3 regions of the Mesorhizobium sp. M7A.F.Ca.ET.027.02.1.1 genome follow, and region 2 is predicted to be linked to each of the others. Evidence: predicted binding sites of a transcription regulator. Region 2 holds the regulator's gene; each other region holds the start of a gene.
What was found. Region 2 encodes PhoB, which activates phosphate uptake and scavenging genes when phosphate is short. Its sites were predicted from a motif close to TGTCATNNANCTGTCAT; they were not measured.
Positions count from the first base shown of each region.

Region 1: phnC (phosphonate ABC transporter ATP-binding protein) is a predicted target of PhoB. The motif match lies at 2,240-2,256, and genes of this name have one in related genera.
Region 3: EN749_RS16185 (putative 2-aminoethylphosphonate ABC transporter substrate-binding protein) is a predicted target of PhoB. The motif match lies at 1,881-1,897, and genes of this name have one in related genera.

Region 1 is NZ_RZOL01000123.1:11,239-14,491, forward strand. Features, by position in the region: gene phnE (phosphonate ABC transporter, permease protein PhnE) at 1-246, opposite strand, end outside; gene phnD (phosphonate ABC transporter substrate-binding protein) at 304-1,212, opposite strand; gene phnC (phosphonate ABC transporter ATP-binding protein) at 1,305-2,162, opposite strand; gene EN749_RS15615 (DapH/DapD/GlmU-related protein) at 2,522-3,139, opposite strand; gene phnL (phosphonate C-P lyase system protein PhnL) at 3,136-3,253, opposite strand, start outside.
Region 2 is NZ_RZOL01000429.1:1,062-4,314, forward strand. Features, by position in the region: gene EN749_RS30400 (ROK family protein) at 1-1,170, shown strand, start outside; gene phoB (phosphate regulon transcriptional regulator PhoB) at 1,187-1,876, opposite strand; gene phoU (phosphate signaling complex protein PhoU) at 1,893-2,600, opposite strand; gene pstB (phosphate ABC transporter ATP-binding protein PstB) at 2,627-3,253, opposite strand, start outside.
Region 3 is NZ_RZOL01000131.1:11,666-14,918, reverse strand. Features, by position in the region: partial or broken gene EN749_RS16190 (ATP-binding cassette domain-containing protein) at 1-559, opposite strand, end outside; gene EN749_RS16185 (putative 2-aminoethylphosphonate ABC transporter substrate-binding protein) at 682-1,680, opposite strand; gene EN749_RS16180 (aspartate aminotransferase family protein) at 2,100-3,253, opposite strand, start outside.

The DNA of each region.
Region 1 (3,253 bases), on a different contig from region 2:
GATGTCGAATAGCGCGCGCCAGACGTCGTTCCAGTCCATGGGAACCAGCCAGCTCAGGAAATCCAGAATGTGCGGCAGGCGGTCAAAAAAGTGCCCGGCATTGGCTTCGTCGGCAAACCACATGCTGGAAAACATCGCAACAAGCAGCAAGCCAACGCCGAGTGCTGTATAGAGCCGGCGCAGGGACGTCTGGCTTCGCCAGGCATCGGCCATCTGGTGGGTGGGGGCTGTCACTGAAATGGTCATGATCGGAGATGCAGAAAGGGCGGTACTTTGAACGCACCGCCCTTTCCGGTTTCGCCGTTAGCCGCCGATGGCTGCCTTACGGGCTTCGACGATGACGTTGTAGAAGTCCGCCTTCACCGGGACGTAGCCGGTAAAGTCGCCGCCTTCGACGCCTTCGAAGCAGGCCTTGTCCTTGGTCGGCAAGGCGGTGAAGAAGGCGGCCAGCTTGGCGGTCATCTCGTCGCCGAGCGCGGTGCGCACGACCAGCGGGCCGTTCGGGATCAGGCCCGAGCGCCAGACTTCGACCAAGTCGTTGGGGTCGACGGCGCCCTTGGCGACTACCTTGTGGAAGCTACCGGAGGTGAAGCCGTTCTTGAAGTCGCCGACGCCCGAAGAATCGTCTACCGCGACATCGACCTTGCCGTCGCGCACGGCGAGAATGTTGTTCTCATGGCCGCCGTTGAACTGGGTCGAGGCAAAGAACGTCTCGTTCGAAGCGCCGGTGTCCTTCGGAATCTGGGTCAGCGGGATCAGATAGCCGGAGGTCGAATCCGGATCGGCATAGCCGAGTTTCTTGCCTTTGGCCGACTTGATGTCGGTGATGCCGGAGGATTTCAGTGCCAGGCCGATCGAATAATAGCCGGTGGCGCCGTCGGTCTGCTGGGTGGTGAGGATCGGGGTGACCGCCTTCGGGTCCTTGAGAACGACGCTGGCGTAGCCGGAAGCGCCGAGTTCGGCGAAGTCGAGCGTGCCGCCAAGCAGGCCCTGGATGACGCCGTCATAGTCGGCGGCCGGGAACAGCGAGACCTTTTCGAAGCCGAATTCGGCCTTCAGATGGTCGGCAAGGCACTGGTAGTTGCGCAGCCGGTCGGTTTCGTTTTCGCCGCCGAGAATGCCGACGCGAAATTCCTTCATATCGGCCGCTTGGGCCATGCTGGTCGCCATGGCGAGCACCGAAACGGCGCTGAAAACCATCTTCCTGAACATTGGATATTTCTCCTGTAGGTTCCGGCCCCGCGCCGGCAGCGTTATCGATTTTGACAGGTGCCCTTGACGTGGACTGGCGATCCCAACCGCTCTCAATATCCCGGGAATGCGGGCTCGAGCGGTCCGGCGGATGCGGCGATCTTGCGGCTGAAGGCAACGCTGGTCGAAGTGATGGCCTCGGAGATCTCCTGGCCATTGCTGTCGGCGCCGTAGACGAGGCGCACGGCCTCGCGGTTGAGTTCTTCCGGCGGGCCGTCGAAGACGACCTTGCCGGCGGCCATGCCGATGATGCGGTTGCAATAGGTACGGGCGGTATCCAGCGTGTGCAGATTGGTGACGACGGTGATGCCTTCGCGCAGATTGATGTCCTGCAGCGAATCCATCACCACCTTGGCGTTGAGCGGGTCGAGCGAGGCGATCGGCTCGTCGGCGAGGATCACCTTGGGCTGTTGCATCATGGCGCGGGCAATGGCGACGCGCTGCTGCTGGCCGCCCGACAAGGTGCCGGCGGGCTGCAGTGCGGTGCGGGCGATATCGAGCCGCTCGAGCGCGGCGACCGCCTCGGCGCATTCGGCGCGGGAGAACATGCCGAGCAGGTTGGACATGGTGGAACGGTGGTTCAGCTTGCCGAGCAGCACATTGGTCAGCACGTCGAGGCGCGGCACCAGGTTGAACTGCTGGAAGATCATGGCGCAGTCGCGCTGCCAGCGCCGCAGCGGCGAGCCGCTCAGCTTCGAGACCTCGGCGCCGTCAAAAAAAATCGACCCCTGGCTGGGATCGATGAGACGGTTGATCATGCGAAGAAGGGTCGATTTGCCGGCGCCCGAACGGCCGATGACGCCAACCATCTGACCCTGCGGGATGGCGATGTTGATGTTGCTGACGGCGGTGTTCTTGCCAAATCGTCGGGTGACACCGCGGATTTCGAGCGTGGCGGAATTTGCTGGCATGGGGCAGGTTCCAGTCCGGACCATTGATCGTCAGGCATTCGCCTAGCGCAGCCACATGAACCTGCCGTGTCGCGGTGATGTCAGTTTTGTTACGCTCCACAGGCCGGAGCCTGTGGCCGGCCCAGGACCAGCAGTCGAAGGTGATGTGGAATGCAGGCCTGGCGAGTTGGTGCCGATGGCAAGACGGCACCACGTGATGCGCACATACTCGCCCGTGGCGCGCTGGCGACGGCGAGGCCTTCCTTTAGGCGTTCCAGACAAGGGCCGTCATGGTGTCGAGAGGCACGTCATGCGGATAGCAGGGGCCAGGCGGTTTGCCCCGCTGCCCGGCGTCAGTGGCGGCCCATTCCTGGACGTCGCTATCCGCCATATTTCTCCAGGAAGGCCTCGGCCTCAAGCTCCCGGAAGTCATCCAACGCGGTCCGCAGCCTTGCATGATCCCAGTCCCACCAGGCGAGCGCCTGGTAGCGTTCGGCCGTGCGACGATCGAAGCGCTCGCGGATCGGCTTTGCCGGCACGCCGGCGACGATGGTGTAAGGCGCGACATCTTTCGAGACGACAGCACCGGCGCCGACCGCGGCGCCATCGCCGACGATGACGCCGGGCAGGATGGTCGAGCCATGGCCGAGCCAGGTGTCGTGGCCGATGGTGACACGTTTGGCGCGGCGCTGGGCGAAGAATTCTGTCTCGTGCTCGGCATCGTCCCAGTAGTCCGAGGCGCGATAGGTGAAGTGATGCAGCGTCGGCCGCCAGGTCGGGTGGTTGGTGGCGTTGATGCGCACAGCGGCGGCGATGTTGGCGAACTTGCCGATTGTCGCGCACCAGACGGAGCAGTCCTGCATCATGTAGGAATAGTCGCCAAGTTCGCCTTCCGAGACCCGGCTGCGGTCGGCGATCTCGGTCCAGCGGCCGAGCGTCGAATTCTGTACATCCGCCGTCGGGTGGATCAGCGGCGTCTCGGACAATTTCCTGCTCATGCGGCGATTTTTCCGGACGCGAAAGCGGTGACGTCGATGATGCGGTCGGCAACCGCCTCGCGCACGTCGTGGTCATGGAAGATGCCGAGCAGGGCGACATCAGCCGCCTTCTTG
Region 2 (3,253 bases):
CAGCCGTCGCGAACCGAGATCGCCGCGACCACAAGCCTCAGCCATTCGACCATCTCGGCGATTTCATCGGACCTGATCGTCGAAGGCATCCTGACCGAAAGCAAGCCGAGCGAGGCCGGCTCACTCAAACGCGGCCGGCCGCAGGTCGGCCTCAGTCTCAATCCGGAAGCGGCCGCGGTAATGACCGTGGTGCTGTCGCTGAACTTCCTCTCCGTCGCCGTCATCGACTATGCCGGCCAGGTAATATCCGAGGAACAGCGCCGGCTGGACACGCTGACGATGTCGCGCGAGTCGCTGATCGGGGAATGCACGGCCATCGTGCGGCGCCGCCTGGCAGATCCCGACCTGGACGTGCGCAGCATCGCCCGCATCGCGCTGGCCATCCAGGGCATCACCGACACCCGTGCCCGCGCCATGCTGTGGTCGCCGATCACGCCGCACACCGACATCGCCTTCGCTGACATATTCGAAGACCAGTTCGGCATCCCTGCCATAATGGAGAACGACTGCAACATGATGGCGGTGGCGCTGCGCTGGCGCGACCCCGATCGTTACCGCGACGATTTCATCGCTATCCTTTTGTCGCACGGCATCGGCATGGGACTGGTGCTGAAGGGCGAATTGTTCACCGGCACCCATTCTTCGGGCGGCGAATTCGGCCACATGATCCATCGGCCGAACGGCGCGCTATGTCGCTGCGGACGGCGCGGCTGCGTCGAAGCCTATGCGGGCAATTACGCCATCTGGCGCAACGCCAGGCAGATGGGCGAGAATGCAGAACCCGTTGCCGATGTCAGCGACGCCGACATGCGCGCCCTGGCTGCCGCGGCCCGCGAAGGTGACGGACCCGAACGGGAAGCCTATCGCAAGGCCGGCGAAGCGCTCGGCTACGGCCTCGGCAGCCTGTTCGCGCTGATCGATCCGGCGCCGGTCGCCATGGTCGGTGTCAGCGCCGCCGCCTTCGACCTGATCGAGCCGGCATTGCGGCAAGCGATTGCCCAGACCGCCGGCGGCCAGCATTCCAAATCGATTTCCTTCGACACCGAGCCGAACGAACTGCCGCTGATCCGCGAGGGCTGCGCCATGCGGGCGCTGATCTTCGTCGATCAGGAGATTTTTGCGCCGGGCGTGCAGGCGAGATCCGGTTTCGGCGGCAAGAACGTGGCGTGAGTTCAAACGAGGGAGTTCAGTCCTCTCGGATGGCGTATCCGGCCCCACGGATCGTGCGGATGACATCAGGCATACGGCCATTGTTGACCGCCTTGCGCAGCCGGCCGACATGCACGTCGACCGTGCGCTCGTCGATGTAGATCGTCTCGCCCCAGACATTGTCGAGCAGCTGGCTGCGCGAGAACACGCGGCCTGGATGGCGCATCATGAATTCGAGCAGGCGGAATTCCGTCGGCCCAAGCCGGATCTCGCTCTTCTTGCGATAGACACGGTGCGACTCGCGATCGAGCACGATATCGCCGACCTTTAGCACGCTGGACAGCACTTCCGGCTTGGCCCGGCGCAGCAGCGCCTTGACCCTGGCCATGAACTCTGGCGTCGAGAAGGGCTTGACCAGATAGTCGTCGGCGCCGGTCGACAGGCCGCGCACGCGGTCGCTTTCCTCGCCTCGCGCGGTCAGCATGATGATCGGCAGCCGCTCGGTCTCGGGACGCATTCGCAGGCGCCGGCAGAGTTCGATGCCCGAAACCGCAGGCACCATCCAGTCGAGCACCAGAAGATCGGGAACGTTCTCCTGCAGCCGGATTTCGGCCTCATCGCCGCGCGTCACCACCTCGACCTGGTAACCTTCGGATTCAAGATTGTAGCGGAGCAGCACGCCTAGCGGCTCCTCATCCTCCACCACCATGATGCGTGGTGCGATCATCGGCTGGTCACCCCTGTTATGCCGCTGGCGCGGACATTGCCGTCTCGTCCTGCTTCGGACGATTGGCTGGCAGCTGCGTGCCGGTCAAAACATAGTAGGCATTTTCGGCGATGTTGGTCACGTGGTCGCCGATCCGCTCGAGGTTCTTGGCGCAAAACAACAGGTGCGTGCACGCCGTGATGTTGCGGGGATCTTCCATCATGTAGGTCAGCAGCTCGCGGAACACCGAGGTGTATTTGACGTCGATGCGTTCATCATTGTTTCTGAGCGTGGCAAGTGCTGCCGCGTCAGCGGCGGCATACTCGTCGACGACCCCCTGCACCTGGATCAGCACCAGCTGCGCCATCGCGTCGATCGAATGCGAAAGATCGTGCGGCGTGACGCTCAGCCCGACAGTGCCGACGCGCTTGGCGATGTTCTTGGCAAGGTCGCCGATGCGCTCGAGGTCGCCGGCCATGCGGATCGAACCGACCACCGCACGCAGATCGTTGGCCATTGGCTGGCGCTTGGCGATCAGCGTGATGGCGCGATCGTCCAGCTCGCGCTGGCGGGCATCCATGATGGCATCGTCGGAAACCACGCGCTGCGCCAGCGCATTGTCCGAATTGAGCAAAGCCTTGGTCGAGCCACTGACCATCGAGCGGGCGAGATCGCCCATGTCGCGGATCAGCTGGCTGATCTGCTCCAGATCCTCATCGAAAGATGCAACGGTATGTTCACCCATGATCTTCGTCCCTCATATGCCTGAGCTCAGCCGAACCGGCCGGTGATGTAGTCCTGGGTGCGTTTGTCGTCGGGGGTGGTGAACATCTTGTCGGTGGCGCCCTCCTCGACCAGATAGCCTAGATGGAACATCGCGGTGCGCTGCGACACGCGCGCTGCCTGCTGCATCGAATGGGTGACGATGACGATCGTATAGTTCTGGCGCAGTTCGTCGATCAGTTCCTCGACGCGAGCAGTGGCGATCGGGTCGAGCGCCGAACACGGTTCGTCCATCAGGATCACCTCGGGTGACACGGCGATGGCGCGTGCAATGCACAGACGCTGCTGCTGGCCACCGGAAAGACCCGTGCCAGGTTCCTGCAAACGGTCCTTCACCTCGTTCCAGATCGCCGCCTTCTTCAAGCTCGACTCGACGATCTGATCCATGTCGGCCTTGCGCTTGGCCAATCCGTGGATGCGCGGGCCATAGGCGACGTTCTCGTAGATCGACTTGGGGAACGGATTTGGTTTCTGAAACACCATGCCGACGCGCGCCCTGAGTTCGACGACATCGATGTTCTTGTCGTAGATGTCTTCTTCGTCGAGCGTTATCTTGCCGGTTACCCGCGCGGAATCGATGGTGTCGTTCATGCGGTTGAGGCAACGCAGGAAGGT
Region 3 (3,253 bases), on a different contig from region 2:
GCTGCAGCCCCTTGATCTCGTGGCGCAAGTGCACGCGCACCTTGGCGTCGAGCGCCGACAGCGGCTCGTCGAGCAGAAGCAGGCCGGGCGAGGTGGCGATGGCCCGGGCGAGCGCGATGCGCTGCTGCTGCCCGCCGGAAAGCTGCGCTGGGTATTTCTTCGCCTGATCGGACAAGCCGACCAGCATGAGCAATTCCTTGACGCGGGCATCGATCTCGGCGCGCGGCCGTTTGGTGTTTTCCAGGCCAAAGGCGATGTTCCTTTCAATCGTCAGATTGGGAAACAGCGCGTAGGACTGAAACACGATGCCGTAGTCGCGTTTTGACGGCGGCAGCGTTGAGATATCCCTGCCCCCCTGGCGGACGACGCCTCTGGTCTGCAGGTCGAGGCCGGCGACGGCGCGCAGCAGCGTGGTCTTGCCGCAACCCGAAGGGCCGAGAAAACAGATGAATTCGCCTTCGTTGATGTCGAGCGAGATGTCCTTCAGCGCATGGAACTCGCCGAAGGCCTTCCAGAGATGTTCGATCTGTAGGTAGGCCGTGTTGCCGGCAGCGGTCATGGGATGCACCTCGGCCAGCGTTGCCGATAGATCAGCGACGGGTTCGTGTCTCATTTTGACCATCCGGGAAGAGTTACGAGAAGGGCGCCGTCAGAGCGGCGCCCTGTCGAAATGCTCTGCGTCTAGCTCTTGGGCTCAGACTTGGCGTCGTAGCGCTTCGTCCACTCGTCGAGAATGGCCTTGCGGTGGTTGGCCGCCCACTCGAAGTCATTGTCGATCATCTTGGACTCGATATCTGCGGGCAGGAATTCGACCGGCTTGGCGACATTCGGCATAGCCAGAACCGCATAACCTACATTGTACATCTCGTTGGCCTCCTTGCTGATCGACCAGTCGAGCAGCGTTTTGGCGGCTTCGAGATTTTTCGTTCCCGCAACGATCGCGGATGCCTCCATGTCCCAGCCGATGCCTTCGGACGGGATGACGATGTCGAGGGGGGCTCCCTCCTTCTTCGATTTCGCGGCGCGGAACTCGAACGAGATGCCGATTGCGGTTTCACCGGCGGCGGCCATTTTGCACGGCTTCGAACCAGAATGCGTGTAGGCATCAATATTCTGATGCAGGGCGTCCATATAGGCCCAACCATCCTTCTCGCCGAACAACTGCAGCCAGCTCGATACATCGAGGAAGCCGGTGCCGGACGAGGCCGGGTTCGGCATCACGATGTGACCCTTGTATTCCGGCTTGGTAAGATCTTTCCAGCTGGTCGGCTCGGTGAGGCCAAGCTTTTTGCCCTCCACGGTGTTGAAGCAGATCGAAGCCGCCCAGGCGTCCATGCCAACCCAGGCCGGTGGCGTGTCCTTGTCGACAAACTTCGGCTTGAGTAATTCGACGCCTTTTGGCGCATAGGGCTCAAGCATGCCTTCGGTCTTCAGCACCAGAAGCGATGTAGCGGCAAGGCCCCAGACAACGTCGGCCTGCGGATTGTCCTTTTCGGCCAACAGCTTGGCGGTAACGACACCCGTGGAGTCGCGGACAAAGTTCAGTTTGATGTCGGGATGGCTCTTTGTGAAAGTCTCGGCGTAGCGGGCGAGATCTTCGGCTTCAATGGCGGTATAGACTGTCAGTTCGGAGGTTTCGGCAAAGGCGGCGGATGACATCAATGCCGCGGCGAAGGCCATTGCGATAGTTGCGTTGCGTGATTTCACGATTCAGTTCCCCTTTGATTGTTGGCACATTCTGCGATGCACTGTGACGATCTCGCCGGTGGACCTTGCGGCCCTGTAGCGCTTGTGGATTTCGTCGTTGGGTCAACTCTGGGGATTGGTGATCGATAAGTAAAATCTATTTATTTTATGACAGGCAAACTTCTCCTGATAGTTGTCATGGAACTGTCGCATGCCTGTTGCGGCCGCGATTTCGCGCTTGCGAAAGCCCACGATTGGCAACGGTCAGCCGAACGAAACGCCCGTTGTCTGTGCCCGCAAACGCGGGTCGGACGAGCGGACAGTCACCACCAGATCGACCCCCCCCCTCGCCCGCAAGCCCGCGTCGATTTCAGGGCATTCGAGCTCGCGGTCGGTGCGCACGGCCTTCATGGTCAGGCCGCCAGCACGGCGGTCTCGAGGATGTCGAGCGCACGATCGAGATCAGCTTTCGAAATGACCAGCGGCGGCGACAGCGTCAGCACATTGCCCTGGCTGACCTTGAAGCTCAGCCCCTGCCCCAGGCAAGCATAGAAGACGCGTTCGGCGAGATCGCGCGCCGGCTCGCGCGTATCGCGATCCTCGACGAGCTCGACGCCGACCATCAGTCCCCTGCCCCTGACGTCGCCGACATGGGGCGAGCGCGCCATCAGGTGCTGCATACGCTCCAGCATGTGCCGGCCAATTTCGGCCGCGCGTTCGACCAATCCTTCCTCCAGGATGATGTCGATCGTTGTCAGTGCGGCGCGGGTCGTCACCGGGTTCTTCTCGTGGGTGTAGTGGCCGATCGCGAAGCCACCGGTGACGTCGAGGTCGCGGCGCGCGATGACGGCGGCGATCGGCAGGATGCCGCCGCCGAGCGACTTGCCGAGGACGACGATGTCGGGCGTCACATCATCATGCTCGTGGGCGAAGAATTTTCCCGTCTTGCCCAGCCCGGTCGGGATCTCGTCGAAGATCAGCAGCGTGCCGTGCCGGTCGCAGGCTTCGCGAACCCGCTTCCAGAAACCGGGCGGCGGCGGGTTGGGCGTCGCCCGCATCGGTTCTGCGACGACCGCCGCCACGTCCTGTTCGCGGCCGAGCACATAGGCGATCATGTTGGCGCAAGCGAGCCCCGAGGTTTCGAGGGAATCGTGGCCATAGGGACAGCGATAGCCGTCCCAGGGTGCGACGTGCTCGGTGCCGGTCATCATCGGGCCTGATATGTGCGAGCGGAAGGTCGCCTCGCCGCCGACGCTTGCAGCGCCGAAGCCGGCCCCGTGGAACGCATCCCAGAACGACACCGTCTTGAAGCGGCCGGTCGCGGCGCGGGCGATCTTCAGCGCGACCTCGATGGCATCCGAACCACCGGTGGTGAACAGCACCTTGCCGAGATCGCCGGGCGCCAATGCCGCCAGCTTCTCCGCCAGCTCGACAGCGGGCTCGCAGGTAAAGCGGCGCGGCGCAAAGCAGAGCTCATCGAGCTGCTTTTTGATCGCCGTGACCAGCCTTGGATGGCCGTAGCCGAGGTGATGCACGCTGTTGCCGTGGAAATCCATGAAGCGGCGGC